4 regions of the Shewanella aestuarii genome follow, and region 1 is predicted to be linked to each of the others. Evidence: predicted binding sites of a transcription regulator. Region 1 holds the regulator's gene; each other region holds the start of a gene.
What was found. The regulator sigma-54, encoded in region 1, starts transcription at its own class of promoters, with help from an activator protein. The targets are predictions, from matches to a motif close to GTTGGCACGNNNNTNGNNT.
Positions count from the first base shown of each region.

Region 2: HBH39_RS07885 (YccF domain-containing protein) is a predicted target of sigma-54. The motif match lies at 4,623-4,641, and genes of this name have one in related genera.
Region 3: fliE (flagellar hook-basal body complex protein FliE) is a predicted target of sigma-54. The motif match lies at 3,269-3,287, and genes of this name have one in related genera.
Region 4: HBH39_RS15380 (superinfection exclusion B family protein) is a predicted target of sigma-54. The motif match lies at 6,394-6,412, and genes of this name have one in related genera.

Region 1 covers NZ_CP050313.1:520,966-528,954, reverse strand. The annotation lists gene lptC (LPS export ABC transporter periplasmic protein LptC) at 1-353, shown strand, start outside; gene lptA (lipopolysaccharide transport periplasmic protein LptA) at 340-930, shown strand; gene lptB (LPS export ABC transporter ATP-binding protein) at 927-1,658, shown strand; gene HBH39_RS02485 (RNA polymerase factor sigma-54) at 1,830-3,311, shown strand; gene hpf (ribosome hibernation promoting factor) at 3,337-3,624, shown strand; gene ptsN (PTS IIA-like nitrogen regulatory protein PtsN) at 3,627-4,070, shown strand; gene rapZ (RNase adapter RapZ) at 4,067-4,924, shown strand; gene HBH39_RS02465 (HPr family phosphocarrier protein) at 4,962-5,237, shown strand; gene mgtE (magnesium transporter) at 5,313-6,680, shown strand; gene HBH39_RS02455 (hypothetical protein) at 6,982-7,131, shown strand; gene HBH39_RS02450 (transposase) at 7,209-7,457, shown strand; gene HBH39_RS02445 (methyl-accepting chemotaxis protein) at 7,826-7,989, opposite strand, start outside.
Region 2 covers NZ_CP050313.1:1,722,246-1,730,234, reverse strand. The annotation lists gene HBH39_RS07915 (lipocalin family protein) at 35-559, shown strand; gene HBH39_RS07910 (LON peptidase substrate-binding domain-containing protein) at 623-1,267, shown strand; gene HBH39_RS07905 (sigma-70 family RNA polymerase sigma factor) at 1,370-2,020, shown strand; gene HBH39_RS07900 (ChrR family anti-sigma-E factor) at 2,013-2,696, shown strand; gene HBH39_RS07895 (hypothetical protein) at 3,203-3,376, shown strand; gene HBH39_RS07890 (1-aminocyclopropane-1-carboxylate deaminase/D-cysteine desulfhydrase) at 3,487-4,479, opposite strand; gene HBH39_RS07885 (YccF domain-containing protein) at 4,689-5,102, shown strand; gene HBH39_RS07880 (substrate-binding periplasmic protein) at 5,170-5,925, opposite strand; gene HBH39_RS07875 (EVE domain-containing protein) at 5,991-6,458, shown strand; gene HBH39_RS07870 (TIGR00266 family protein) at 6,579-7,334, opposite strand; partial or broken gene HBH39_RS07865 (LysR family transcriptional regulator) at 7,475-7,989, opposite strand, start outside.
Region 3 covers NZ_CP050313.1:1,141,382-1,149,370, forward strand. The annotation lists gene HBH39_RS05265 (sigma-54 interaction domain-containing protein) at 1-449, shown strand, start outside; gene HBH39_RS05270 (sensor histidine kinase) at 636-1,844, shown strand; gene HBH39_RS05275 (sigma-54-dependent transcriptional regulator) at 1,837-3,183, shown strand; gene fliE (flagellar hook-basal body complex protein FliE) at 3,343-3,681, shown strand; gene fliF (flagellar basal-body MS-ring/collar protein FliF) at 3,737-5,416, shown strand; gene fliG (flagellar motor switch protein FliG) at 5,409-6,455, shown strand; gene fliH (flagellar assembly protein FliH) at 6,522-7,592, shown strand; partial or broken gene fliI (flagellar protein export ATPase FliI) at 7,561-7,989, shown strand, end outside.
Region 4 covers NZ_CP050313.1:3,520,042-3,528,030, forward strand. The annotation lists gene HBH39_RS15355 (putative bifunctional diguanylate cyclase/phosphodiesterase) at 1-1,230, opposite strand, end outside; partial or broken gene HBH39_RS20150 (hypothetical protein) at 1,240-1,410, opposite strand; gene HBH39_RS15360 (hypothetical protein) at 1,422-1,694, opposite strand; gene HBH39_RS15365 (chemotaxis protein CheB) at 1,738-4,830, opposite strand; tRNA gene HBH39_RS15370 (tRNA-Leu) at 5,106-5,191, opposite strand; gene HBH39_RS15375 (DUF3149 domain-containing protein) at 5,467-5,604, shown strand; gene HBH39_RS15380 (superinfection exclusion B family protein) at 5,740-6,351, opposite strand; gene HBH39_RS15385 (sensor histidine kinase) at 6,564-7,989, shown strand, end outside.

The DNA.
Region 1 (7,989 bases):
ATGCTAGCAATAACAAAACCTTATTTACTGAACCCGTTTTGCTCATTTACCCAGAAAACGGTGAAGCTCTATGGCAACTGACCGCCGAAAAAGCCATTTTAGACCAAGATATCAATGAAGTAAGTTTACTCAACAATGTTATTATCGATGCTATCGATATGACTGAACCACTTCAATCTTTGTCTACTGAACAAATGACAATGGATTTAGAAACCATGATTGGTCGTTCAGAAGAGTGGGTACTATTAAAAGGCAATGGATTTCAAATTAAAGGCTTAGGTTTACATGCTGAGCTAAACGCAGAACAAATTACCTTGCTAAGTCAGGTAGAAGGAACATATGAACCAAACTAAGTTATCATCAACATACTTTACTCGCGCTAGTGCATTATGCCTATTCGCCCTCAGTGTGTTGTCATTTAACACTTCAGCTAAAGAAGGTGATTTACAGCAAGAATTAAAAATTGCAGCAGTCAGTCAACGCGCAGACATTAAAAACAATCAAATCATCTTTAATGGCCCTGTGAAAATCACCCAAGGTTCAATTAATATCAATGCAGATGAGCTAAGAGCCTTTTCAAGCGAGAACGGACAAACCCAAACCTTAGTTGCCACCGGAAATCCTGCGACCTTCTCTCAAGAATTAGATGATGGCCGCGTCGGTACAGCCAGTGCAAATGAAATTCGTTATGACTTAGCAACGACCACATTACTTCTCACTGGTAATGCTAAGCTTGATCAAGCGGGCAGCCAAGTTACCGGCAACATGATCCGCTATAACATAAATGCTCAGGAATTAGTTGCAGAAAGTACAGGCACAGGTAACGATCGCGTCATTACTATTATTCAGCCAGAAAACTTCCAAGAGGCTGATCCTGCTAGTCAGCCAAAAAGCCCTGAAACCCAGCTAGAAAAACAAGGTAACCAATGACTCAAATTACCTTAAAAGCCGAAAATTTAGCTAAAAGCTATAAAAACCGCCAAGTTGTCAAAAGCGTCAGTTTAACCGTTAAAACTGGTCAAATTGTGGGCTTATTGGGCCCTAATGGTGCAGGAAAAACCACTACCTTTTACATGGTTGTAGGACTAGTAAAAAGCGACAACGGCCGAATACTCATTGATGAAGACGACCTAACCGCAGACCCCATGCATTTAAGAGCACGTAAGGGCATCGGTTATCTGCCTCAAGAAGCGAGTATTTTTAGAAAACTAACCGTACACGATAATATTATGGCGGTATTGCAAACTCGCAAAGAAATCAGTAATGAGCAACGTTTAGAAGAACTTGAACATCTTTTAGAAGAGTTCCACATTACACATATTCGAGACAGCCAAGGTATGGCATTATCGGGGGGTGAACGTCGTCGAGTTGAAATCGCCCGAGCATTAGCGGCAAACCCTAAGTTTATCTTATTAGATGAACCTTTTGCAGGGGTAGACCCCATCTCGGTTATTGATATCAAGAAAATTATTCAACAGTTAAAAAATCGTGGTTTAGGGGTACTGATCACCGACCATAATGTGCGTGAAACCCTTGATGTATGTGAACGCGCTTACATTGTTAGCCAAGGTAATTTGATTGCCGAAGGCACACCGGAAGAGATCCTAAACAATCAGCAAGTTCGGGCTGTATACTTAGGCGAACAATTCAAGCTATAGTTAATCTGAGGTGTAATTTAAATCAACGATGATTAAATTCAATCAGTGATTCACAGTCACAATGTTAACGGATAAAATAACAACTAACATTCAGTTTTAATTAACTATTTCAGTAATGAATTACTGTATAATCTGTGTGGCAAACCATATTTCATCTAGGGATTAGTCGTAATGAAAGCTTCACTCCAACTAAAAATGGGTCAACATCTAACGATGACCCCACAGCTGCAACAAGCGATTAGGTTGTTGCAGTTATCTTCATTGGAGCTTCAGCAAGAAATTCAACAGGCATTAGATTCAAATCCCCTACTAGAAATGGAAGATGAGTTTTCACCATTAAACACTGAAAAGTCAAAAGATCAATCTGACACCGACTTCAATGAAGTCTCGGTATCTGCGGTTGAAAGAGATACCTCAAACGTCGATACAGCAGAATCACTAACCAAAGAACAACTACCAGATGAACTCCCAATGGACACCTCTTGGGATGAAGTCTATACCGCATCGCCAATGTCTGGTTCAGGTTCTGGTAACCTGCCAAGTGATGATATGCCATTTCAAGGTGAAACCTCTGAAGGCTTATATGAACATCTAGAATGGCAAAAAAACCTAACCCCATTTTCCGAAACCGACTTAGCCATTGCCACAGCCATTATTGATGCCATTGATGACACAGGCTACTTAACCCAAAGCACTGAAGATATTTTAGAGGCGATGGGCGATGAAAATATTGAGCTTGACGAAGTTGAAGCCGTATTAAAGCGCATTCAGCATTTTGACCCAATAGGCGTGGCATCACGAGACTTGCGTGAGTGTCTATTAATTCAACTAATGCAATATGCCCCTGACACGCCGCACATTGAAAACGCAAAACTGTTGATCAAAGACTATTTAGATTTGATCGCTGGTCGAGATTTTCGCACCTTAATGCGAAAAACCAAGCTCAAAGAAGATGATTTACGCGAAGCTATAGAGCTAATCCAATCACTGAATCCGCGTCCAGGGGCAATGATCTCCCCCCCTGATGACGATTATGTTATTCCAGATGTATCAGTGACCAAAAAGAATGGCCGCTGGGTAGTTGAATTAAACCCAGATAACATGCCAAAAATTAGTATTAATCAGCACTATGCTTCAATGGCTCGCAGTACCAAAAACCAAGCAGATAGCCAATTTATTCGTGGCCATTTACAAGAAGCCAAGTGGTTTATCAAAAGCTTAGAAAGTCGCAACGACACCTTACTTAAAGTCGCCAATTGCATTGTGCAATTTCAACAAGGTTTCTTTGAATATGGTGAAGAAGCCATGAAACCTATGGTGTTAAATGATATTGCTGAAGCCGTTGAAATGCATGAATCTACCATTTCACGGGTTACCACCCAAAAATACATGCACACCCCACGGGGTTTATTTGAACTGAAATATTTTTTCTCTAGCCACGTTAGCACTGACGATGGCGGAGAATGCTCTTCAACAGCAATCCGCGCATTTATTAAAAAGCTGGTTGCGGCTGAAAACCAGAAAAAGCCATTAAGCGATAGTAAAATGGCCGAACTGCTGGCCGAGCAAGGGATTAATGTTGCGCGTCGTACTATCGCGAAATATCGTGAAGCGATGATGATCCCGCCCTCAAACCAACGTAAGAGTTTATAACCTACTAAGCGATTGGAGGAACTATATGCAAATCAATTTATCAGGACATCATGTAGAAATTACCGAGTCACTTCGAGAATATGTCGCGACAAAATTCACAAAGCTTGAACGACATTTCGATCAGATCAATAATGTCAACGTGGTACTGAACGTTGAAAAACAATCACAAAAAGCAGAAGCTAAAGTGAGTTTAAACGGCGCTGAAGTATTTGCCATGTCAGAAAACAGTGACATGTACGCAGCCATAGACGCCCTGATCGATAAACTCGATCGTCAGGTTATTAAACACAAAGAGAAATTGACTAAGCATTAACGATGGAACTTAGTACCATCCTGCAGCCGGAATGCACTACCTGTGCCACACCGGGCAGTAAGAAAAAGGTACTGGAATTAATCAGCGACTTAGTCGCTGCCCAGTACCCGACCCTTTCCTCACAAGAAATTTTCGAAAGCTTAGTGGCTCGCGAAAAAATGGGCAGCACAGGTATAGGCAATGGTATTGCGATCCCGCATGGTCGCTTGACAACTATTGATCACCCAATAGGCGTTTTTATCAAATGCGAAGAGCCTATTGCTTTTGATGCCATCGACAAACAACCGGTTGACTTACTGTTTGCACTGTTAGTTCCTGCCGATCAATGTCAGCAGCACCTCAGTACATTATCTTCAATGGCAGAAAGGTTATCAGACAAACTCACACTCAAGCAGTTGCGTAAAACTAACGATTCAAGCGAACTTTATCAGGTTATTACCACATGAAATTAGTCATAGTATCAGGACGTTCTGGCTCAGGAAAATCCGTTGCACTTAGGGTGCTGGAGGACCTTGGTTATTATTGTGTTGATAATTTACCTGTGGCAATGATTGGCACCTTGCTTGAACAATTAAAAGCCAGCAGTGATTTAGTCGCCATCAGTGTTGATGTCAGAAACATTGCAGAACAAGGTAAAGTACTACAAGCGCAACTGGCACTACTTGGTAATGATATTGAAGTCACTAGCTTTTTTCTGAACTCATCAGATAAAGTGCTACTTAAACGCTACAGCGAAACCCGTCGGTTACACCCTCTCTCTAAAAATCAAATTTCACTTCAAGATGCGATAAAGCTAGAAGGCAAACTGTTAGAGCCGATAGCGAGTGTTGTTGATCATTACATTGATACCTCTGCGCTCAATATTTACGATCTTAGCGACCAAGTTCGTGAAATTTTAATGGGTAGTGTTGATAAAGACTTAGTGATCAACATTGAATCATTTGGCTTTAAACATGGCATGCCAACAGAAGCAGACTTTATGTTTGATGTGCGCTTTTTACCAAACCCACATTGGGAAGTTGAATTAAGACCTTTTACAGGCCTTGAGCAACCTGTACAAGACTTTTTAGGTAAGCAGCCACTGGTTAATAAATTCATTATGCAAATTGAAAATTTGTTTGAAACATGGATGCCACACCTAGAGCGTAATAATCGTAGCTATTTAACCATCGCAATTGGTTGTACTGGTGGACAACATCGCTCAGTTTATATTGCGGATCAACTCAGTAAACGATTTGCATCCAGCACCAAGCATGTTGTTCACGCAAGGCACCGCGAGCTTGATAACAAACACAAATAACCTAAAGTTTAAAACCTCTGTTGATGGAACACTCACAATGAGCCTATTGCAACGTCAAGTCACCATCACGAATAAACTCGGTTTACACGCCAGAGCAGCGACCAAGCTCGCAATATTGGCTACCGAATTTGATGCTAATGTCACACTAATCCAAGGCAGTAAACAAGCAAACGCCGCCAGTGTGCTAGGCTTGTTGATGTTAGAAAGCGGTATTGGTAAAACAATAGACATCACCGCTGAAGGACCAGATGCACAAGCAGCATTAGACGCCATATGTAATTTAATCAATGCCAAGTTTGACGAGTGCTGTTAAAGCCTTGCTTTGATAGGCTTGATATAACATCAAATTATTTAAACAGCATTTTATTGAGCTCGACAGGAGTGTTAAATGGGTATCGAAGAAGCATTAGATACTGAATTGACCGCGGCACGACTCAATCAACTTAGCCAAGCGCTTAGCAGCGGAATGTTTGTCCATGTGCGCAATATGCTCCATGACATGGCCGCCAACGATGTAGCCCATATTCTTGAATCTTCTCCCCCCAAAAGCCGACAAATATTATGGCAATTGATCGACCAACAACAAGCCGGTGATATTCTCGAGGAGCTCAATGAAGATCTAAAAGATGCACTTATCAGCGGTATGTCACCAGAAAAACTGGCCCAAGCCACTAGTGACATGGACACCGATGACCTCGCTTATATTTTAAGAAGTCTCCCCGATACCGTCTATCAACAGGTACTACAATCAATGAGTACCCAAAATAGGCTCAGAGTAGAACAAGCACTTAGCTACCCAGAAGATACAGCTGGCAGTTTGATGAACACCGACACCCTAACTCTTAGACCGGATGTCAGTATCGATGTCGTGCTGCGCTACCTGCGCCAAAGAGGCAATATTCCAGATACCACTGATACCCTCTACGTTGTTGACAGATCAGATTCGGTTCTTGGTGGGGTTAGGTTGGCAGATCTATTGACCTGTAATCCTAACGACAATATACGTAGCATCATGGCAGATGACTTGGAAAGTATCCCGGTCGACATGCCTGATACCGATGTCGCACAATTATTTGAACGCCATGACTGGGTATCTGCGCCGGTTGTTGATGAACACGGTAAGCTGCTAGGCAGGATCACCATTGATGATGTGGTAGATGTTATCCGAGAAAATGCCGAGCATTCTATGATGGGTATGGCAGGCATGGATGGTGACGAAGACACCTTTGGCCCCGTCCTCAAAAGTACTTTACGTCGCTCAATGTGGTTAACCATTAATTTATTTGCCGCCCTGCTGGCTGCTTCTGTGAGTAACATGTTTGAAGGAACATTAGAACAGTTTGCTACCATTGCCATTTTAATGACGATAGTACCCAGTATGGGTGGTGTGGCAGGTAACCAAACCTTGGCGCTGGTGATCCGCGGGATTGCCGTTGGTCACATAGGCCAGTCAAACTCACGCTGGTTAATAGGCAAAGAGCTGGCCATTGGCTTTTTAAACGGCCTAATATGGTCAATATTGGTCTTTATAGCCATCTGGTTATGGAAAGACGATCTCGCCTTAGGTGGATTGATTGGTGGCGCGATGCTTATCAATATGACCATCGCTGGTTTTGCCGGAGCAGCCATTCCGCTCGTACTTAAAAAGTTTAATATTGATCCCGCATTAGCCGGTGGCATGGTATTAACAACCGTCACTGACGTTATCGGTTTGTTTGCCTTTTTAGGATTAGCCACATTGTTTTTAATGTCTTAACCTTATCCAGTCTTAACACCACTACTTGACCTCAACTTATCTGCCAGCAGATTGCCAAGCTGTTATTTAATTTCAGCTTGGTAACTTTTACCCATTTATCACTCTTATTTACGCCAAGTTAGTGCAATTGCACCAAAACGATCCAGCTATAGAGTTTGCAATAATTAGCTAAAACCACAAGTTGCTGAAATTTAACAACAAAAATTATTTTAAAACTTGGCACAGACTTTCCATATAGATAAGTACCCATAAAGGAGTAGTTCATTACGTGAACACTGCTCATGTTGTAGGAGATAAGGTTATGAAAAACAATTCAATCGTTAAAGTTTTACCGGGCAGCATACTTAAAAATGTCACTCGTACCTGTCTATTAAGCACAAGCTTCATTCAACAGCAATATGCTTTTTTTGCTCACCTAGGAGTGAGCCAATGGGAAGTCGAAAAGCACTAAACTTAACCTCTTGTACCTATAGTTTGCAAATGTACTTCTGGTTGCAGAACTTAACGTGTAAAAAATGGATATAGATTATGAATTACTATCGAAATAGCCGTTATTCAGATGCACTAATTAACGAAGTCGTTAATCAAGTTAAGTGCCATAATCGCCTACTTTCTGAGGTGGCTAAAGATTACGGCATTGCCTCAAAAACCGTTTACAACTGGGTTAAGTCAACCGACAACACAAAGCTCAATAAAAAGCATCAAATCGTGGGTCAAATTGCATCACTACAACAACAAATAAAAAGTTTACATCAGCAATTACAATCAATTGCTTAAAATCAGTTTCGGCAAGGGTGTTAGGATATAGACAATTGTCCCCCAGCAATTTTATATATCAATGCAAACAACAATCACAAACAATAATATGGCGCTAGAGCCAACATAGTGAGTTTTCTAACATCCTTGCCATTTTCATTAAAGGCAATAGATAAAAAAGTTTACATCAGCAATTACAATCAATTACTTAAAATCGGTTTCGGCAAGGGTGTTAGGATATAGACAATTGTCCCCCAGCAATTTTATATATCAATGCAAACAACGATCACAAACAATAATATGGCGCTAGAGCCAAAATAGTGAGTTTTCTAACACCCTTGCCATTTTCATTCCCAAAAGCTTAGCCTCAAGACTCAGCTTGTAATCACTTAATAATTAAACCTATCGATTTGTGCTTCCATTTTTTTTGATACTTCAATGAGTTTTGCCGTGGTAGTTTGTAATTCTTCCGCGTCATCACTCAATGAATGTGCACCTTGGCTAAGTGTGCGCATATCATTAGCGACTGTTGAAGTGACGTTAGATTGCTCTT
Region 2 (7,989 bases), 1.2 Mb from region 1:
TTAACCCAATTAATCACAACGTTAAGGAAAAACTATGCGTCATCTCGTTTGTATTTTGACACTCTTTACATTGCAAGCTTGCACTGTAATTGATAACAAAGTCAGTGTTGTTGATAACTTTGATGTCAAACAATACATGGGAAACTGGTATGAAATTGCAAGATTAGACCATTCTTTCGAAAGAGGTATGGATAAGGTTACAGCAAATTATCAATTAGAAGACAACAAAGTGATTGTAACCAATAAAGGGTTCAATCATTTTTCAAATCAATGGGACCAAGCAATCGGAAAAGCCTATTTCATTGAAGAAGAAAACAAAGGCTTACTAAAAGTATCATTTTTTGGCCCATTTTACGGTGCCTATCAAATTCATGACTTAGTGATACAGGAAGATGGCAGCTATTCCGATTCTTTGGTGATAGGACCAAACAATTCTTATGCTTGGATTTTATCTCGAAATAAAACTTTACCAGCAGACGTTCGGCAACGTTTCATGCAGAAGCTTGATAACTTAAGTATTAATCAAACAGACATTATTTGGGTAAAACACACAAATTAATTGAACTAATAGCCGCATGAAATCGTAAGTAATTATATTAAATTCAATCATATAAGGCTTGTTATGAACATCCCCATATTCCCCTTATCAATGTGCTTACTGCCTCAGGGATATAGTCAACTTCGTATCTTTGAACCTCGCTATAAACGGTTAGTGACTGAATCACTCAAAAGTGGCCAAGGCTTTGGCTTATGCATGATAAGTGATGATAAAAAATCAATTTTGCCAATTGGCACCTTATGTAAAATAACTGACTTTGAAACATTAGCAGATGGCCTATTAGGAATTACTATCTATGGCGAGCAAAAATTTGTTATTGAGTCCATAGCAGTAGAACATGATGGATTAAAACGGGCGCAAGTGAAGATGCTAGCCAGTTGGCCGTCAATGTCAATTTCAAAAATATTGTCCTCAGATATGGCTTCCACAACAGGGAAAACCAATAACAAACTGATTGTAAATAAAAAACAAAAGAGTAAAACCATCACTCAAGCTGAAGAAAAAATGCTTAGTGAGACACTGAAAGATTTACTCAACCAATACCCCCAACATTTAGCTCATTATCATGATGACAACTTTGATGACATAGCTTGGGTTTGCCAACGCTGGCTGGAAATTATTCCACTTAAGCCATCTGAAAAATATCAATGCATTAATAGTGATGACCACAAAATGGCGCAATCTTTGATTTCAGATATCATAAAATAAATTTTTTAATTTAAACTTATTTTGATCCTATCCATTAATGAGCTCGTAATACTGAGTAATAAAACAACAACATCAATCTTAATCTAGTTGCGAGTGAAGATAATGGAAAATTTTCAATCACAAAGCGTACAAAATCGTTATGATAAGGTAACACTTACAAATAGAAACGGTACGTCAAAATTGTCCGACAAAAAAACACTTACGGCTGAGCAATTATCAGAGTTAATGATGCGAGTGGCCAATCAAAGATGTAAAGCTTCTTTCGCTAAGCTTTTCAATCACTTTGGCCCTAAAATTAACGCTTTTGGGAACCAAAGATTAAATCAGCAAGGTTTAGCAACTGATTTAGTACAAGAAACAATGGTTCGTGTTTGGACAAAAGCCCATTTATACAATGCAGATAAAGCAGCTGTCAGTACTTGGGTATTTACTATTATGCGTAATCAGTGCTTCGACATGCTGCGCAAGGTGCAACATAACCGTGAAGATGCTTTTGGTGATGACATTTGGCCAATCATTGATAGTGATGATGCAGAAAACAATGAAGATGATTTTAAATTAAATTCAACACTTCTACGTCATGTAGATGATTTGCCTCTTCTGCAACGACAAGTTGTTCAAGGCATTTACATGCAAGAAATGACACAGCAAGAACTCGCAGATAAACTCAATATACCAATAGGTACAGTAAAATCGCGCTTACGCTTAGGTTTAGAAAAATTGAAAGGCTTTATGGAGAAACATTATGATTAATTATCATCCGGATCAACATTTACTCACTCTCCATAGTCGTGGTCAGTTACCCTTATCTATGTCTATTGCCATTTCAGCACATGCAGAAATGTGCAAGATTTGTCAGCAAAAGTTAGATGCGCTGACTACTGAAGAATCTAAAAACGTGTTTGAAGCATCAAGCAATGACCTAGTTGATATTGATGAGTCCAACTTCGACATGGCTTCAATGCTAGAAGACCTTCTCGACAACAAGCTTGATATGTTAGATTTAATGCCGTCAACAATAGCCCAACCAGTTTCTACAAGTATAACCATTAAAGGCAAAACCTTTACCTTACCACGAGCGTTACGAAAGCAAGTTGATGGCCAGTGGCAAGGAATTGGAAAAGTCAGTCGTTTACGTATGAATACTGGGGAAGGTAAAGCAAGGGCAAGTTTGCTACACATAGAAGCACAAGGCGAAATTCCAGAACATAGCCATAAAGGCTCGGAGTTAACCTTATTACTTGCTGGTGAATTCAGTGATGAATTTAATAGTTATAAACCTGGCGACTTTATGCTGCTAGACGAAAACCACCAACATTCACCCAAAACCACTGAAGGTTGCTTGTGTTATACAATCGTTGATGCGCCACTGTATTTCACCAAAGGATTTACTAAACTGCTAAACCCCATAGGTGAACTGCTCTACTAAGCTGTATAAAATTAGATGCACAGGCATGATTGGTAATAGGTTATTTTGTATAGCCTATTGCCATCATAGTTGATTAAGTATATGATCCACCTCATTCAAGTACCTTGTTTATTTGTTTACCTAAAGAAAGTCTGCTCAACTTCCATACTGTAAACCTCATAAGCCTTTGTAAATCAACATAATTTACATTAATATAGTGTATTTTATTGATATATATTGACGCCTTTCAGTGTCATTGCTTTGTCATAAACCTGTGGTCAACTAGTGTCATCAAGTAAATTTTACTTGGTGTGTTTTTTGATACTTATCAAATTAATGATATATATATTGAATGGTAAATATTGAAATATCACATCTTTATAATTTAAAACTTGATTGATGTGTGACTCATAAGGTAACTTGTTTAAGCTAACTTAAATATTTCGCATCACGAAAATGTTAAGGAAACTTTATTGTTAAATTTATTTTCACCAAGCGTGAAACAGCAAATTATAAGGAGTATGAATATGTCATACCATGTAAACGGACACGAAATTACAGTTAACTTTCCAGTTAATTCAATTTCATCAAACAAAAACTCAATTGCTTTTACTGATTCTCAAGGTAAAAACAAAACAACTTTTGCAAAACGTACTGAAGCAATCAATTTTTTAAAATGGTTGATCAGTTCTAACAAGTAAAATCCTTCGCTTCGCGAACGTCATTTGCTCTGTTAAGTAATAAACTCGCCCTCGGTATTCTCCTCTCACTTACCGACGTTTATTATCAACAGAGCAAACTGATAAATACCTCACAGTTTTCTTAATTTTTTATTTTTCTGTTTACGTAAATATCTCGGTAGCATAGTAACATTACCCAGTAAGCCCCCTTGATGAATATATAAAACTTCTCTTCCTAACAAAGCTCTTGTTTGTAGTTGATGCTTTAATACAGCTAAACCAATCGGATCATAGAGTAAATCGAACGTAATACCAGTTGTTGCCAACACCTCTTGCCATAACTCAAACAGGTTTAAATACAGCTTGCCAAAATGGTATTTATTTCCATCTGTTACTATTTCTGGAAAACATGAAATTGTTGAAGATAAACGTCTAAATTGAGAAACCAGATAATCATCGCCACCAACAGTACTGCATGTCATCACCTTTATATCTAAATGCTGATCACATTTTTCATTAATAGATTGTTGTAAATATAAAGCTGTTGTCCCGGTACCTGAGGGTAAGAACACTGTTAGCTTATCAATATCATACTCAATAGCCCAATTAATAATTTCACTCGCTAAAATAGCTACACCTGTTTTAGCATATTCACAGCGTCCCCCTTCCGGAATAAATAATACTTCTTGCTTGCCATAGTGTAGATAATAATCACTTTTTAACTGTTCGACGGCATCATCTAAATGCTGGCACTGATTAAATCGTTTGTCTGACCAATTAACGGCTTTAACATTTGCACCATTTTTTACAGCTTGTACATAATTACTATTGACTGGCGAAACGCTTAAAAGTTGCTGGGTTAATGCATCTGAAATATGACTCACATAATAATCTAAGTCCCACCCTTTAAGCTTAGCTAAAACAGAAAGTGAATAGAGTGAATTAGCCTGAGCAGATCCAGAGCCTACAACACACTTTACATGGTTATTATTATTACTTTTTAAAAAATGGAAGAATTTGCGCGCTTTGTTACCGCTAAAATCGGGGTGCAATAAATCATCTCGTTTAACAAACATCTTATGACCTGCAAAAAATATTTCTTGGGTAGGACTATCGGTAAACATATTAATGACTAGCTCAGATTATTTAGTCCATCTATTTTACCTGTTGATTAGTTAAAATCACTCAAAATTAGTCAAAATGACGATTACCATATTAGTTTATGCAACACGCAAAATAAAAAGCTATATTATATCAACAACTTAAACTTGGCACGATTCTAGCTAAGATAGAATAAAAAGTGAGTTAGTTTTAAAGTTAATAAGGAAAGTAAATGGCCATTTTAAGATTAATCTTTAATATCGCATGGTTTGTACTAGGTGGTTTTATCATGGGCTTAGCTTGGTGGTTAGCCGGTCTACTCTGTTTTATCAGTATTATTGGTATTCCTTTTGGCCGAGCTTGTTTTGTTATTGGCGAAATGGCTTTCTGGCCCTTTGGTCAAGAAACTATAAATCGCCGCCATCTGACTGGTTCAGAAGATATCGGTACAGGTACTGCTGGTATGATTGGAAATGTAGTCTGGTTTGTATTTTTTGGCATATGGTTAGCTATAGGGCACTTAACCCATGCACTGGCTTGCTTTATTACCATCATAGGTATTCCTTTTGGTATTCAGCACCTTAAACTCGCCTTATTAAGTTTAACGCCAATTGGACAAACTGTAATAGCAAAAGAGCAGTATTAATTTATTGATAAGTAATGCTCTTTGCGAGTCCCATAAATATCACTTATAAATTTGTAAAAATTGATGCTTATTTAGCTTGGTCTAGATAAGCATCAATGATTTGTTGTACTTGAAGCTGCTTTAAGCCTTGATTAACAATATTGTTCCACTTATCCCCTTCTGGGCTATTTTCAAAAGCGATGTGCAGACTTTTATTGGCTATCACTTTGTCATTTACTTGTAGTAAATCAATAACTTTTGCAATATCAGGATCATTTTTTAAATATTGATAAACATTGAGATCAATAATAATCAAATCAACACGTTTGGCGGCTAATTTTAAGATACTTTGTTTCTCATGATTTGCTACATCAAATTTTTGCCTACCGTCCTTAATCATTAAATCGATTTCATCGGTATTTACATAACCACTGATAACCCCCATTGTGTAAGGATTTAAATCAGAAACTTGTTGCCATTTTATCGGGTTACTTTTACGTTCTACTATTCCAATGGGACTTTCCCCAATTGGATCAGAAAAAATATAATTGTCTGATTCAAGCTTGTATTCAGGATAATAACCTGTAGATTTTCCGGTTATGACCATACGAACAGCTCTATTCCATGGCAATATTTGGCTAGTTAATTCATGACCTTGAGAATTAAGTGAACGGCGAATAATTTGCGTTATAATACCTTTCCCAGCCAGTTGCTCACCAGTAAAGGGAGGCCACTCTAATGTGGTAAGAGTAAGCGTTTCTGCCCTTACGCTTGAGTAAATACTTTGCATTGTAAGCAATATACAAAGTAAAACAGCGTTGTAATGAATGGGAAAGCGAGTCATCAGTATCCTTTTGATGATTAAGTCCACATTCAGTGTAAGACAAAAAAATTATTTTTGAGAAATTTATGAAATATTGGCTAATGAAATCTGAACCGGATGAGTTCAGCATAGATGACTTGCTCAATGCAGAGAAGCAAACAACAGCTTGGCAAGGGATCCGTAATTATCAAGCAAGAAATTTTTTACGAGATGATGTTCAATTGAATGATCTGGTTTTATTTTACCATTCAAGCTGTAAAGTGCCTGCCATTGTCGGAGTCGCTAAAATCACTCAAGCGGCTTCAATTGACATCACTGCCTTTGATATTCAGTCTAAATATTATGACGCTAAATCTGATCCTAACAATCCTCGCTGGTTTCAAGTAGATTTAAGCTATGTTGAAAAATTCGCAAAACAACTTACGTTAACCGAATTAAAAGCCGATCCTGCTTTAGCCGAAATGGTACTAGTGACTAAAGGGACTCGTTTAAGTGTGCAGCCTGTCACTGAACAAGAATTTATGCATATCAAACGCCTTGCTCAAGCAAGCTGATTTGAAGGTTGAACCATAGGTGAAAATAAAAACGTTTAGAATTTTTACTGCTAAACGTTTTTCTTTAATATCGAAAACTCAATAAATAACCATGATTATTGAAGATCTATTGTCACAAATTTAATTTTCACCACGTGGTTTGCCGCCCATTGAAGGGGCGTGAGAGATAATTCGATCTGCCATTCTGGAAAACGGTAAGCTTTGCAACCACACTGTACCATGTCCTTGTAAAGTCGCTAAAAACAAACCTTCTCCACCAAATACCATCGACTTTAACGAACCTGCTCGTTGAATGTCGTAATTAATCTCAGGGGTAAATCCGACTAGGCACCCCGTATCAACCCTTAAGGTTTCACCGCGTAATTCTTTCTTAATTAATGTGCCACCAGCATGGATAAATACCATGCCATCGCCCTTTAAACTTTGTAATATAAAACCTTCTCCGCCAAAAAAGCCTGCGCCTAATCGACGATTAAATTTCATGGTTACATTCGTACCTAATGCTGCGGCTAAAAAGCTATCTTTCTGGCAAATCAGTTCGCCTTGATATTGTGCTAAATCTAACGCCAGAATACTTCCCGGATAAGGCGCTGCAAAGGCCACTTTCCGCTTTTGATGCCCTTGATTAGTAAAATGTGTCATAAAGATGCTTTCGCCAGTCAACGCCCGTTTACCGGCACCTAAAAGCTTACCGAAAAAACCGCTTTCAGGCTCTGAACCATCACCCATTTTAGCTTCAAAATCAATATCCTGCTCGATGTAATTCATAGCACCGGCTTCAGCAATAACTGTTTCTTGAGGATCAAGTTCAACTTCGACAAGCTGCATACTTGAACCAAGAATTTGGTAATCAACTTCGTGGCAACGCCTATTCATTATCTTCTCCCTGATATCACTACATTCAATTTAAACCAACATAATGCGACAGACATATTATGTCAACAAGTGACGGGTTATCATAAGTCACTAAAAGTAAGTTGCATGACGAATGTCAACGCATTTATAAATCCAATAACTTAACCCAATCCAAGGGCGTTCTGCTCTTTAGATGCTTGTAATTCAAACAGCCTAAACTCTTCCAAAATTAACTCAGTAAATAACTGGCCAGCACGGCCTAACGGTCTTTCTAATGTTGACACTAATTGGGGTGTGAAACTAAATCGATTACCCCCGACAAAATCGACCATAGCTAAATCCCCCGAAGAGAGTTCTTCAGCAACAAGAAAATCAGGCATCCAACCAAAACCTAACCCTTTCAGCAAGGCATTTTTTTTCATAATAAAGCCAGATAGGTAGAATACTTTGTCGCCACCAAATTGCATTTCATCTCGAACTAAACGTTGTGGTGATGAATCTTCAATAGTCAGTTCGACGTGTTGTTGTAACTCGGTTAAGCTCACATTAACTTGATTGACTAATGGATGCTGACGACTTGCCACTAGCAAACTGGTAATGGTTGGCAATGCTTTAGGCAAATAATTAGGACCTGTGAGATAATCTTTAACTAACATCAAATCTGCCGCATCACGTT
Region 3 (7,989 bases), 620 kb from region 1:
GTAAAGTGCGCTTTACCCAAAGAGCTATAGAGTCTTTAAAAGAACATGCATGGTCTGGTAATGTGCGTGAATTATCTAATTTAGTTGAACGCTTAACCATTTTGTATCCAGGCGGGTTAGTTGACGTAAATGACTTACCGCAAAAATATCGCCATATTGATGTGCCAGAATACTGTGTTGAAATCAGTGAAGAACAACAAGAACGTGATGCGTTAGCGTCTATCTTTAATGATGATGAACCTATCGATTTACCTGAAACGCGTTTTCCGACTGAGCTGCCTCCTGAGGGAGTTAACTTGAAGGACTTGTTAGCTGAGCTTGAGATTGACATGATCCGTCAGGCGCTAGAGTTACAAGATAATGTGGTTGCTCGTGCAGCTGAAATGTTAGGTATTCGCCGTACCACGTTAGTAGAAAAAATGCGTAAGTACGGCATGAGTAAAGAATAAGCATACATTTGCAATGATAATTAAAAAGCATACCAAATAAGGTATGCTTTTTTCGTTTAAGGCCAAAAGTGGTTTTGTTATTGTCTGTGTACTAGGTCATAGCCCGTGTACTTTGCCATAGTCTATGTATTTTGGCATAGCTCGTGCATTAAGAGAGTTATATGTAATTCTTTTGACGGAGTCACTATGTTAAATTCATGGTCAAATTCAAGGTCAAGCGCAAATAAGCAAGTTGTAACAAGTTATAATAAAACAAATTTTCAGCAATCATCGGTATTGGCTGTAAAGCCTTCGACATTAGCTGGAACATTTGTTGCTGACAAAAATTTGACTGCGAAAAAGACACTTGAGTCGGTTTCTAAAGTGACTGAGGCTGCAAATATGTCTAATCAAATGGCCCATATTCTTCAGGCAATGCCATCCGGGGTTGTCATTCTTAATGGCGACGGTGTCGTCACACTTGCAAATCCTGTTGCAGCTGAATTATTAGGTCGTCCATTACAAGGTTTACGTTGGTTAGACATTATTCATCGTGCTTTTTCCCCGCAAGATGATGATGGCCACGAGGTTTCGTTAAAAAATGGTCGTCGCGTGAAGCTTGCCATTACGCCGCTATCCCCAGAGCCGGGCCAATTAATTGTATTGACTGATTTAACTGAAACCCGTTTACTACAAAAGAACTTATCACATTTACAACGTTTATCTGCGCTAGGCAAAATGGTCGCCACATTGGCACATCAAATCCGCACTCCTTTATCGGCCGCGTTACTTTATGCTTCAAACTTGGGGAGCACAAAGTTAGCTGAGCCCGCCAAAGCACGTTTTCAGTCTAAATTAGTTGATCGTTTAAATGAGCTAGAAAGACAAGTTAATGACATGCTGTTAATGGCCAAAGGCCGTCAAGATAGTATGGCTGAAACGGTATCCTTTAATGAGATTATTGATACTGTGATGGCCAATTGTGAAGTGATCGCTCAGAAGAAAAATTGTGAAATCTACAGTGAATCAAGCACCGAGGCGAGCATCATGGCTAACAGCAATGCGCTTAGTTCAGCCATTAATAATTTGGTAATGAACAGCATAGAAGCTGGAGCGAGCAAAATTAGAATTAGTGCTGTTCAACAAGATAACCAAGTGTTTTTGGATGTTATTGATAATGGCAAAGGCTTAGAACCGCAAATGCAGCAACAAGTGTTAGAGCCATTTTTTACCACAAAATCCCAAGGTACAGGCTTAGGGTTGGCGGTAGTGCAGTCAGTGGTTCGTAATCATGGCGGGCAAATTCAGTTATCTTGCAAACCCAATATGGGTTGCCAAGTCAGACTAACATTTCCTTTGAGTCATCAAGTTTCACCACAAGATGAGCAGGTAAAGCAGGAGGTCAATCATGGCTGAAGCAAAAATATTGTTGGTCGAGGATGATGCCGACTTGCGTGAGGCTTTATTAGATACCTTGCTGTTAGCACAATATGATTGTGTTGATGTTAGTAGTGCTGAGGAGGCCATTATTGCCCTTAAAGCCAATGACTTTGATATGGTTATCAGTGACGTGCAGATGGAAGGGATTGGGGGGTTAGGTTTACTTCATTACCTTCAACAAGCCTTACCTAAAATGCCGCTATTATTAATGACGGCTTACGCTACGATTGATAGTGCGGTCAGCGCGATTAAATTAGGTGCGGTTGATTATTTGGCGAAACCGTTTGCGCCAGAAGTGTTGCTTAATCAAGTGTCGCGCTATTTGCCGCAGAAAAATAATACCGACCAACCTATTGTCGAAGATGAAAAAAGTATTGCTTTATTAGGACTTGCTCAGCGCGTAGCAATGTCGGATGCATCAGTGATGATCATGGGGCCCAGTGGTTCGGGTAAGGAAGTATTAGCAAGGTATATTCATCAACATAGCTCTCGCGCTGATGCACCATTTATTGCGATAAACTGCGCCGCCATTCCTGAGAACATGTTAGAAGCAACCTTATTTGGTTACGAGAAGGGCGCATTTACTGGCGCTTACCAAGCTTGCCCTGGCAAATTTGAACAGGCACAAGGCGGTACGCTGCTGCTAGATGAAATTTCTGAAATGGAACTTGGTTTACAAGCTAAGTTATTGCGTGTGTTGCAAGAGCGTGAAGTTGAGCGCTTAGGAGGCCGCAAAACAATTAAATTGGATGTGCGCGTATTGGCAACCTCCAATCGTGACCTTAAAGCAATGGCTACATCTGGTGGCTTTAGGGAAGATTTATACTACCGAATTAATGTGTTTCCATTAACTTGGCCAGCCTTAAACCAACGCCCTGCTGATATTTTACCGCTAGCAAAGCATTTACTTGTAAAACATGCCAAAGCTTTCAATATTCAACCTGTGCCCGCTTTAGATGAAGCCGCAGCCCGCAAGCTATTAAGTTATCGTTGGCCGGGGAATGTGCGTGAACTAGATAATGTTATCCAACGAGCGCTAATTTTAAATACAGCAGAAAAAATTGGTGTGAAAGATATTATCATTGATGCCAGCGATGTTTCATTGCAGGCAGATGCTGAAATCAGTGAGAAGCCAACAGAACTTGAAGGGTTAGGTGGAGAGTTACAAGCTCAAGAGCATGTGATTATTTTGGAAACCCTAAATCAATGTAAAGGTAGCCGAAAGTTAGTGGCAGAAAAACTTGGTATTAGTGCCAGAACCCTGCGATATAAAATGGCTAAAATGCGCGATATGGGAATTCAATTACCTGCATAACCTTTCTATTAAAAAATTGTATTTAATTTAATCGCTTAATCCAAAAGCTATCTTATTTAAGGTAGCTTTTGGCTTTTCTATTGATATTGGCATTCAACTTGCTTTAACCCTGTATCAGTGTCAAGTTTCGTCAAATATTCGACGGCAGGGAGTTTCACCATGCAGATTAACGCCAATCCATTACTACAAGAAATGCAGTCTCTTCGTGGAGAAATCGCACCTTCTGTGGGTAGCATTCGCCCCAACTTAACTCAACAGGTCAATAATACCGCTGGGTCTGACTTTGGTCAGTTACTTTCACAGGCTGTAGGGCATGTCAGTGGTTTGCAGCAAACCTCCTCAAACTTGGCAACTCGACTCGACATGGGTGATACCACTGTGACCTTATCTGACACAGTGATTGCCCGTGAAAAATCAGGCGTAGCATTTGAAGCCACGGTGCAAGTACGTAATAAGCTTGTTGAAGCATATAAAGAAATTATGAGCATGCCAGTTTAGTGCAGTCATAAGTGATTAAGAATAAAGAAAGTAGGGGCATATTGTGAGCACAGACATAATGGTAGGTTCAGATACTACAGCAGACGCTGGTTTGAGCCAGGAGAATAAATCTGGCTTGCTCGGCAGTGTTGGCGGCGCAGATATGATGCGACAAGTCACCATGATTTTGGCGTTAGCAGTGTGTTTGGCGCTAGCGGTCTTTATTATGATGTGGGCGCAAGAGCCTGAATATCGTCCATTAGGTAAAATGGAAACCGCTGAGATGATCCAAGTACTCGATGTACTTGATAAAAATCAGATTAAATATCAAATTCAAGTTGATGTGGTTAAAGTACCTGAAGATAAGTACCAAGACGTAAAATTACTATTAAGCCGAGCAGGGGTTGAAAGCTCATCGCAAACCAATGATTACTTGAGCAAAGACAGTGGTTTTGGCGTTAGTCAACGTATGGAGCAAGCACGTTTAAAGCACAGTCAAGAGCTGAATATTGCCCGAGTGATTGAAGAATTAAAAAGCATTAGTCGTGCAAAGGTTATTTTGGCTTTGCCAAAAGAGAATGTATTTGCGCGTAATAAATCACAACCTAGCGCTACCGTGGTAGTGAGTCTTCGTCGAGGCGGTTTAGGTCAAGAAGAAATTGATTCTATTGTTGATATTGTTGCTTCAGCCGTACAAGGTTTGGAGCCTTCTCGAGTAACGGTAACGGATTCTAATGGTCGATTGCTTAATTCTGGTAGTCAAGATGGCGCATCTGCTAGAGCACGTCGTGAGCTGGAAATCGTTCAGCAGAAAGAAGCCGAATACCGCAGAAAAATTGATGCAATTTTAATGCCCATTCTAGGACCTGAAAATTACACATCGCAAGTTGATGTTAATATGGACTTTACCGCCATAGAGCAAACGGCAAAACGCTTTTCGCCTGATCTGCCAGCGGTGCGTAGTGAAATGACCGTTGAACGCAATACAAGTGGCGGAACAGTAGGTGGCATCCCAGGTGCGCTGTCAAACCAACCGCCGATGGAATCTGATATTCCGCAAGAGGCTGGCAATGGTGCTTCAGAATCAACTAAATCTGCAGATACCTTCCGAGAAGCCACTCGTAACTTTGAATTAGATACCACCATTAGTCATACTCGTCAGCAAGTAGGGGTCGTGCGCAGAGTGAGTGTATCGGTTGCCGTCGATTTTAAACCAGGACAAGTGAGTGAAGACGGTCAAGTTAGTCGCGTCCCTCGAACAGAGCAAGAGTTAACTAATATTCGTCGTTTGCTTGAAGGCGCGGTTGGCTTTAGTAGTCAACGTGGTGATGCGCTAGAGGTAGTAACAGTTCCGTTTATGGATCAGTTAATGGAAGTCTTGCCAGAGCCAGATATGTGGGAACAGCCTTGGTTTTGGCGAGCGGTTAAACTTGTATTAGGTGCAGCAGTGATTTTGGTACTGATCCTTGCGGTTGTTCGTCCGATGTTAAAGCGCCTGATTAACCCCGATGGTGTTAATATGCCTGAAGAGGCAAGATTAGGGCATGAACTTGCTGAAATTGAAGATCAATATGCTGCAGATACCTTAGGTATGTTGAACTCCAGAGAGGAATACAGTTATGCTGACGATGGTTCAATACTGATCCCTAATTTGCATAAAGATGATGATATGATTAAGGCGATCCGCGCACTTGTGGCAAATGAACCTGAATTATCCACTCAAGTAGTTAAAAACTGGTTACAAGACAATGGCTGATGATAAAAACCTAGAAAAAGTTGAAAAAGGCGCTTTTGACCCTAACTCGTTAACTGGGGTTGAAAAAACAGCCATCTTGTTGCTGAGTTTAAGTGAAGCGGATGCTGCGTCAATTTTAAAGCACCTCGAACCTAAACAAGTACAAAAAGTGGGCATGGCTATGGCGGCAATGGAAGACTTTGGTCAAGAAAAAGTCATTGGCGTTCATAAGCTGTTTTTAGATGAGATTCAAAAGTTTTCATCGATTGGTTTTAACAGTGAAGAGTTCGTTCGCAAAGCCTTAACTGCGGCCTTGGGTGAAGATAAAGCCGGTAATTTGATCGAACAAATTATCATGGGCAGTGGTGCTAAAGGCCTAGATTCATTGAAATGGATGGATGCGCGTCAAGTAGCCACCATTATCCAAAACGAGCATCCACAAATTCAAACGATTGTCTTGTCGTATTTAGAGCCAGATCAAGCGGCAGAGATATTTAGTCAATTTCCTGAAAACACCCGCTTAGATTTAATGATGCGGATTGCCAACTTAGAAGAAGTTCAACCTGCGGCATTGCAAGAGTTGAACGATATTATGGAGAAACAGTTTGCGGGTCAAGGTGGAGCTCAAGCTGCGAAAATGGGCGGTCTAAAAGCGGCTGCTAACATCATGAACTACTTAGATACAGGCGTTGAAAGTCAGATCATGGAAACCATGCGTGAATCAGATGAAGAAATGGCTCAGCAAATTCAAGATTTAATGTTTGTGTTTGAAAACCTTATCGATGTGGATGATCGAGGTATTCAAGCGTTACTGCGTGAAATCCAACAAGATGTGCTCATGAAAGCCCTAAAAGGGGCCGATGAAGCCCTTAAAGAAAAAATATTGGGTAACATGTCTAAGCGTGCCGCTGAATTGCTTCGAGATGATTTGGAAGCAATGGGACCTATTCGTATTAGTGAAGTAGAAGTGGCACAAAAAGAGATTTTATCTATCGCAAGACGCTTGTCTGACAGTGGTGAAATTATGCTGGGCGGTGGTGGTGGTGAAGAGTTCTTGTAGTACTGATTTGCTTTTGGCTTATTAGATAAACCTGCGAGTTACATAAAATGAGACTGATGACTAACTATGACTACCTTAAAACATACCAATAAAGTATTAAGTGCTGAGGATGAGCATGAGTTCAGTCATTGGCAATTACCAGACGTGACCGAGGATAAAAGCCAAAGCCCATCTAATTTTTTTGGCCACAAGGCTCAAGCTTATCATGCTAGCGAACCCGCTGAAGAAGCTGTTCCAAGTATGCCAACCATGTCGCAACTTGAAGATATCCGCGCCGCTGCTGAGCAAGAAGGTTTTGAGCAAGGGAAGCAAGAAGGTTTGCAGCAGGGGCTTGAACAAGGCCGGTTAGATGGTTTAGCTCAAGGGCACAGCGAAGGATTTGCTCAGGGAGAGCAGCAAGGCTACGAAGCCGGATTAGCAAAAGCCAATGCTATGATTGCGCAATTTACTCAGCTTATTAAGCATTTTGAGCAACCTTTGTCAGTCTTAGATGCTGAAGTTGAAGCGGAAATACTCGCAATGACACTCACACTAGCCAAAGGTGTTATTCAGCAAGAGTTAACTCAAAACCCACAACATATTGCCACTATTATTCGTAAAGGGATCGATGCCCTGCCTTTAAAAGAGCAAGTGGTGAAACTACGCTTACATCCAGATGATGTTAAAGTAGTGGAAGAGCTTTACGGTGAAGCACAATTAGCCAAAAATGATTGGCATCTGGAAAGCGATCCCAGTTTAGTTGTGGGTGATGTGTATATTGAAAGTTTACGTTCTACTGTCGACTTACGAGTTTCTAATCGGGTAGAACAAGTATTTTCAGCCCTTGATGCTCAGTCTGAACAATTGAGTCGGCAAGTTCATCATACAAAAACGGCTAATAGCCAGTATCAAACCCTCGCGGTGGATGATTTGACTGAGGCAAGGCAGCAACTCAATCAGCAAACCCAAAACTCTCTACCTAATCAACAAACATTAGTTGAAAATGACCTTCCGGAATCTGTTGCCGAATCGAATTTAGCTGAAAGTGACCCAAATGAAGCGACACAATCCCAGCTTAGCTCACAACAATCGCAAGCACATAAAGGGCTAGAGCAAGGTGAGGCCGATGACAAACCGTCAACATCTACTGCTGAATAAACTAAAAGCGCATCACCAACATGTGTCGCCACTTAGACCAATAGCCAGTGGCCAATTGGTGCGTGTGGTTGGGTTAACTCTTGAAGCAACAGGTTGCCGAGCTCCCGTGGGCAGCTTATGCTCGATTGAAACCATGGCTGGTGAGTTGGTTGCTGAAGTGGTGGGTTTTGATGACAAATTATTATATTTGATGCCGGTAGAAGAGTTGCGCGGCGTGTTGCCCGGTGCAAGGGTGCAACCGTTAGGTGAGCAGAATGGCTTAAATGTAGGGTTAAGTTTGCTTGGCAGAGTGCTGGACGGTAGTGGTCAACCGCTTGATGGCCTTGGACCATTAAATACCAATGAGCAAGCATCGAGGCATCCACCCTATATCAATCCTCTCTCACGTAGAGCTATT
Region 4 (7,989 bases), 1.0 Mb from region 1:
TGTTAACTCTTGCGCTTGCCAAATGCTCATCTGCTCAAGGACACTTTCAATGACCCATTCACCGAGAGTAATACTCATTTCATGCTCTTCAATAGTGGGTAAAAAAACGCTTGGTAGTAAAAGTCCTCGAGTAGGATGCTGCCAACGAATTAACGCTTCAGCACCGACTACGACACCAGTCTTTATATTTACTTTTGGCTGGTAATATAAAACAAATTCTTTGTTATCGATCGCATTTGCAATAGCCTCAAGGCTATCTCGTCTTGATTTTGCCGCCTCTGCAGAGTCAATATCAAAAAATTGGTAACAATGTTTCCCCTTATCTTTAGCTTGATACATAGCTTGATCAGCCTGTCTAAGCAGTAAATCTGGATCGGTGCCGTTTTGCGGATAAAGTGTTACTCCAATACTGGTTGAAGCCTGTAGTATTTCACCGTTGCAGATAATATCTTTAGCAGCTGCGATTAACATCCGCTCAAGCACCGGCTCACAATCACTTGCTTGATCAAAATCGCTTAATACAGCGACAAACTCATCACCACCAATCCGCGATAAAAAATCACCTGCACGCAATGCAAGCTTAAGCTCTTTGGAAATAGAAATTAAGAATTGATCGCCAATACTGTGGCCATAGGTATCATTAATTGTTTTAAAGCCATCTAAATCAAGATAGGCCAACGCCATTATTTTACCATGACGTTGGTTTTGTTTGATTGCCTGATTAAGCTTGTCAGCCAATAAAGCTCTATTAGGTAGGCCTGTTAACGAATCATGGTGAGCAATGTGCTCGAGTTGCTTTTGATGTGCCTTTTCTTTCGTGATATCTGTGAACATTGATATATAGTGAGTGATATTGCCACTAGTATCTCGCAACGAGGTAACTGATTGCATTTGCGGATAAATATCACCATTTTTACGTCGGCTAAATATTTCAGCACGCCAATAACCATGGTCCTTTAGCGTTTTCCACTTATCCTCATAATAACTTGCAGTTTGACGACCTGATGTAAAAATCCTTGAGTTTTGACCGACAACTTCTTGTCGACTATAGCCGCTGATCTTAGAAAAAGTATCGTTAACCTCTATGATATTACCGTCAACATCAGTGATCATGATCCCTTCCTGTGCTTGACTAAATACACTAGCCGCAAGCTTTAATTTCACTTCAGCATTTTTGTATGCGGTAATATCTGTTAGTGCAGCAAGGCACTCCCTGTCATCGCTACTCATCGTACACTTCAGTTGAATGATATTGAGTTTATTCTTAGCGGATAGTTGTATCTCGCAAGCAGGCTGATAACTCCCTGCAAACGTTTTTGAAAGATAAGTATTGAATTGCGGCAAAGCGCTCTGGGTTAAATATGCGGCTAACCTTTTGCCAATTAGTTTTGTTCTAGCCATCCCCAACATGGTAGCCGCAGTTAAATTAATTTGAGTAATCTCACCTTTACGGTTAAGACTGCATAACCGACAGGTGCGAAGTCGTAAAGGGCTTGATAACTTGCTGATGATGATTCGGCTAAGTCTCTGGCTGCGATGAGCTCTTGTTGTTGCAACTCTAACTCTATTTGATGCACTTGCAATTCATGCAAAAGACGCTCTGATTGGGTGTTTGGCGCAGGTAAACTAAAGCCTTTTTTTTGCAAACGTAAAATGGCTTCTGCTTTTAGTGAGTTTTGCTTTTTAGACGCCAAATTTTGTCCTTAGCAACAAGGCTATAATTGTAAAGCAAATGCCCTACTCATCTAATATTAGCAGGTTATTCAGCTTAGCTTGCACATTGTGAATTATTTGTTGCAACTCAAATTTTGATGCCTGAGATCCTTGCTCTAACATTTGCTTAATATCTGCTAAGGTTGAAATATTCTTTTTTTTATCGGTAATATTTTCCGTTACACACACAAACAACTCTTGTACTTCAGAATGCATTGAACAGACAAACCATTGCTTACTTTCTTCGACGTAATATTCAATTTTTTCAGATATCCCAGACTTTGCCACCCGTCCACACACAGCCATAAAGTCAGGGTTAGATTGTAAAATATTAGGAATAACAACACTGCCATTTTTGCCGACTACACCATACAAGTTAGTGATCTCAACATATGCATTGTTAACTTCAAGGTAATTGAAATCTACCGCTTTACCATCTTTAAGTATGATACGCTTATAGGCAACGGCATTAACTGAGTTTTCAAACAATAACCTAAAGCGAGACTCTGATTTAGTCATCGCAATATTGGCTTTTCTGTTTACCGTATTATCACTAAAAGTAATCACTACACCATCAATCAAGCTTTCCTGCGTTCGATAGGGCATAATTCGCACAATGTACCAACGTCCATCATGAGTAGTCACTTCCTCTTCATGGAAAATCAAACTGCGCAAAACTTCATGGCAGTCGTTGACTAATTCAGGGTAAATTAGCGAGCTTACTAAGTCAGTAATAGGACGACCGACATCACTAGAAATCAGTTTAAATATATTTAAAATTTCAGTGGTAAATCGCCGAACTTTAAGATTTTTATCTAAAAAAAGCGTCGCTATATTGGTGCTATTTAGCAGATTTTCCATATCATCACTGGCTTCTGAAAGTTCAGATACCTTAGTATTGAGCTCATGATTAACTGTTTGTAGCTCTTCATTCATCGACTGCATTTCTTCTTTAGAGGTGGTGAGCTCCTCATTAGTGCTTTGCAACTCTTCATTAGTACTTTTTAATTCTTCATTTGCTGATTTTAGGTTTTCTTGAATGAACTGCATTTCACTGGTGGTCATCCGCAGCTCTTCCCTTGCCAGCTGTAAAACTTGCTGTAACGTTTCAATTTCATCGTTATGTTTTTGCGAGGCATTCCTTTTACGATTAATCTTGGCCGAAGCAAGCTGTACAGCTGAAATAGAAAAAATAACCAACACCATGCCACTTAATCCAGCAGGAGAAAGTACAGGTTGTACGCTCACATCTACTTGCAGAGTCTCATCCAGAGTCCCAATTTCAATGTTTCTGAGCTCTAACTTTTTATTTTGCCGTAGCGCACGATAGAAGACTTCATTCAATGGCGCAGACAGCCCCTGCCGAGCCATCGCAAATAAATTGTGATTAACCTTACCAACCGCAGGTTCTAAATATTTTCCCGTTTTGCCACTAATATAAACAATATCAGCCTGCTTGGTGGTGAGTACGGCTGACGGCGCAAAATAGTCGTGTAATAAAGAATTGGCCAAATTTTCTAAGTTCAAAATGTGTGTATTCTCAGGTTTTACAGGGGCAAAGTTTTCTAAGGTAAGCTCATCTAACTTACTGGCTATAGCTTGGGTTGGAAAAGTCGTTAAATTAACTGGCTGCAGACTATTGCGCCGCTTATAAATTCGCTGCTTACCTTCTAGTGCTAGAAACAATTGATCGGCCTCACCAATTGTTTCTGACATTCCTAAAATCAAAAAACCAACAGAGTTCAAACTATAATGAAATAAAGCGATGAGTTTTTGCTGTAGTTCGGCTTCGAGGTAAATAAACAAATTTCGACAGCTAATAAGATCAAGCTTGGTAAACGGCGGATCCATTATTAAACTTTGTTGAGAAAAAATAACCTTTTGCCTCAAACTCTTACTTATTTTGTACCCTTCCTTTATCGGCACAAAATATCGTTCTAGTATCGTTGGCGAAACGTTCTCGGTAATACTATTTGGATAAATCGCTTTTCTTGCTTTTTTAACCGATTCATTATCAAGATCTGTGGCAAAAATTTGTAAATCAAAATGCTGATGTGAATTAACTTTGCGAATCGCCTCCTGAAATACTATTGCTAGAGTGTAAGCCTCTTCGCCCGTTGAGCAAGCAGGAACCCATGCACGCAATGTTCCACCATCAGGATATTGGGACAATAAAACAGATATCACTTCACTTTCTAATTTTTGCCAAACACATTTATCACGAAAGAAGTTAGTCACCCCAATTAATACTTCACTAAACAACAAGTCAGTCTCTTGTGGATTGGCACGCAGATACCTTACATAGTCGGCGACTTTAGCAAGTTGATGTAACTCCATACGTCGTTCAATACGTCGAAGAATAGTGCTTTTTTTATAAAGAGAGAAATCATGACCTGTATTGGCACGCATCAGCGCTATCACTTTTTCAATCTCGCAGCACTCTTTTTTATGAGAGTCAATTGACTTAGCCGTTTGACCGGTCTTCTCAATATGAGCCATAATTTTATCAATTAATTCCTCCGCAGGGGCCTGAGCATCAACTTGGCCAGTATCTATTGCACTTATTGGCATCCCTTCATACTTTGCAGTATCAACACTTTGTACAAATACTGCCCCGCCTTGTTGCTTTATTTTAATCACCCCTAAACTGCCATCTGACCCCATACCGGAAAGAATCACCCCAATTGAATGCTCCTTTTTATCAAGCGCCAAAGAGGCAAAAAAATCATCTATAGGTAAATGCAGCCCCTTAGTATCTATGCGAGGCAATAATAGTAATACATCATTTAAAATGGTTAAGTCATAAGCAGGTGGGATCACATAAACATGATTGGGTTTCACTGGCAAATGGTCAGTAATTTGCAGCACCTTTAGAGATGTTCCCCGCTGCAATAACTCACTCATCATATCTTTATGATTTGGATCTAAATGCTGCACGACAATAAAAGCCATCCCACAATCACCCGGAATGTTTGATAAAAACTGTTCCAGGGCTTCAAGCCCACCAGCAGAAGAACCAATACCGATAATAGGAAATACCTTATTTACTGATGACATTTGGGTATAAACAGTTTTATCAACTTGTTCAGTAGAAGTCACATCGTTTGATTGTTTCATTAAGTGAGCTGTATGTGTTTTAATGGAAGAGAATATAGATGATGCGCTCCATCAGCGCAAAACTCAATAAATTAAGGATTTTATTGAAATATAAAGTTTTTCTGAGTTAAAAATCATTTTAAACCCATCATTTAAGGGTGTTCATTCAATCGAAGAGAGAATAGGTTAATCAATGAATGATTTAATTTAAACGACGATAAAAATCGTTATGATGGCTAAAATTTAGAGACAAAAAAACCGACACTAAGTCGGTTATTGTTCTCTCATAAGAGAGATGGTACCAGTGGTCGGACTCGAACCGACACGCTTTTAAAGGCGGGGATTTTGAATCCCCTGTGTATACCAATTTCACCACACTGGCACTGCATACTTAAACGCTAAACTTGCAATTAAGTGAACGGAATTATACCCATGCAGATGACAATGGCAAGCCCTTTAACTCGTCTAAGTTAACAAAAACGAACAAGTGCTTAATTTAGCAACGACAAAGGTAAAATTAACGGGTAACGGCTACTTACATCACAACTAAACTGACCATAGGATTACAAACTTTGCATGTTATTGATCAAGATCAGTTTTATTAACCAATTTGAGCATTATGATAACTAGGTCTTCACAATTAACAAGGATCGCATCATGGCATTTTGGCTTGACTTAATGTTTGGAAACCCAATTGGATTACTTTCAATGATTGTAATTTTCTCTACTTTTGGCATTATTTCTTACATGATGTGGATGTTTATTGTGAAGTCAGCTCCCACAAATAATGACTAACATTATTTAGGTTTCATCGTTATTTTTGTTTTTATCTTGCAAATATTATAAATTTTTGGGGCTAACATTTAGCCCCTTTTTTATGTACAGGTTTCTAAAACCGTCACTTTCAGCTTAAGCATCCTGTAGATTTATCTATGCTGCATGTTTTCGTGGCTGCACCAAACCATTAATGAAATGCGGTCGGGTTTTTAATAAATACGTCAGCTCTTCTTGAGTTGGTTCGCCTGCTGGTAACCTGAGCACATCACGATTTAAATAAATTCGCGCTTGCATGGCTATCTTATATTCAGCTGTCGGCCCTTGAATAGCATAATGCCTTTCATTGCCTAGCTTCTCTAGAATATTAGTCGCCACTAAACTTTTTACTGCTAGCTCATTTTGCGGTAAAGCCAAAATGGTGGCGCCTTGTAAAAAAAACTCCCTCAGTAAAGCGCGCTCAGCAGGATCAAGCAGTTTCACCTTAGCCTCAATGGTTTCCACTGCACGTTTTTGACGTAACTGTTGGATTAACTCATCAGCCACAAAACTCACTAACTGACTGAGAAAATAGGCAATCCCTATAATTAAACCCAAGCCAATAAAGTGATTATTCTGTCGCACAAAGTCAGCTAAGGCGATGTCGGTAAGTAAACTCACAGGGGCAAATAATAATGTTACACATGCAACCACTAACCACAGCATGGCCCCCATAAAGGCTCGTTTGATATTGCTCCAATTAATCGCTTCTAATGTCATCTTTCTCATATCTCACCTGCAGTGTCAGAATTTTGAACTCCTAAACACTCAAAGCAAAAACAATGCCAATAAAATAATTCACTTAGATAAAATAATGAGGACTGGGCTCGCTATAAGATGTTGGCTATTTATCTCACTTTTAGTTAACAATATTGAGTGGCATTTGCACTATTTATGCTCTAACTTAATGAGTAAGCAATTATAATAATTGAATAAATGCCATGCTAAGATTTTCAAGACAATTGTTAAGTAGCCCTATCGGTCGCAAGCTTATGCTGTCGATTGTGCTGTTTAGCTCCTTAATTACGCTATTGACCACGGTTTATCAGTTATTTAAAGACTACAACAGTGATGTCAATCGAATTGATCGGGCGTTTTCTAGCATTGAAAAAGTTAACTTAGAAGTACTGGCTGCTAGCATTTGGGTTATTGATGAGCGGTTGATTAACACTCAACTTGACGGTTTAAGCCAATTACCTGACATTACTTACATCTTAATTCAAGACGATAGCGGCCAAGAGTGGCAAGCTGGGGAATACCAAAACACTTCAATTATCGAAAAACAATTCGACCTGATTTATAGCAACTCAGAAGACATAAAAGTTGGCACTTTACTGGTACAGGCTGATTTAAACATTATTTACGACAGACTGTATGATAAAGCGATTTTAATTTTACTTTCTAATGCCGTTAAAACCTTTCTAGTTGCTGGCTTCATTTTATTTTTAGTCTGGCTCAATATTACGCAACATCTTTTAAAATTAAGCCAATATTGCGAAAAAATTAGCCTTGATAAAGTCTTTGAACCATTGAAATTCGACCGCAATGCCGCTCAAGATGAATTTACACTGGTTGCCAATGCCATTAACAGCATGCAACAGCAAGTTAGAGCTTCATTCGACGATGTACGACAATCTAAGCAGGAGTTGCAAACCGCCCTTGAAGACAGAGAGAGATTACTTGAATTAGAACGTAGCTATAAAGATGAACTGGCACGTCAAGTAAAAGAACAAACCAAAGAATTAGAGCAATCATTACTTATCTTAAAACGTGCGCAGCAAGTTCTGGTTGAGAAAGAAAAAATGGCAGCTTTGGGCGGTTTGGTCTCAGGCTTGGCCCATGAAATTAACACACCCATTGGCATTTGTTTAACAGCCGCTAGCTCACAGTTATCACATGTTGAAGAGCTCATCGCGCTCATTCACAGTGATAATGCCACCTTAGAAGAAATCAACAGCATTTTAGAAGAGTACCAACAAAGCTGCCAATTGATTGTCAATAACATCACCCGTGCTAGCACTTTGATTCAAAAATTTAAAACAGTCGCCGCTGAGCAAAGGTATGAAAAAGACACTCAATTTAATCTCAAACAGCTGCTAGAAGATATTATCGATGCCACCCAAATCATGTTCTCGCCTCAGCATGTGGATGTTGAGTTAAACGTTGATTCACATCTTATGGTAAAAAGTAACGCCAGCCTACTCAATCAAATTATCGGTAATATTATGTCAAACGCTTATATCCATGGTTTTAAAGGCGTTGAGTACAGTCGTATTTTAATCAATGTGAAGCATGAAGCTGAGCAGATAAATATTGAAGTGCAAAATAATGGCTTAAATATTCCGTGTGATGTCGCAGAACATATGT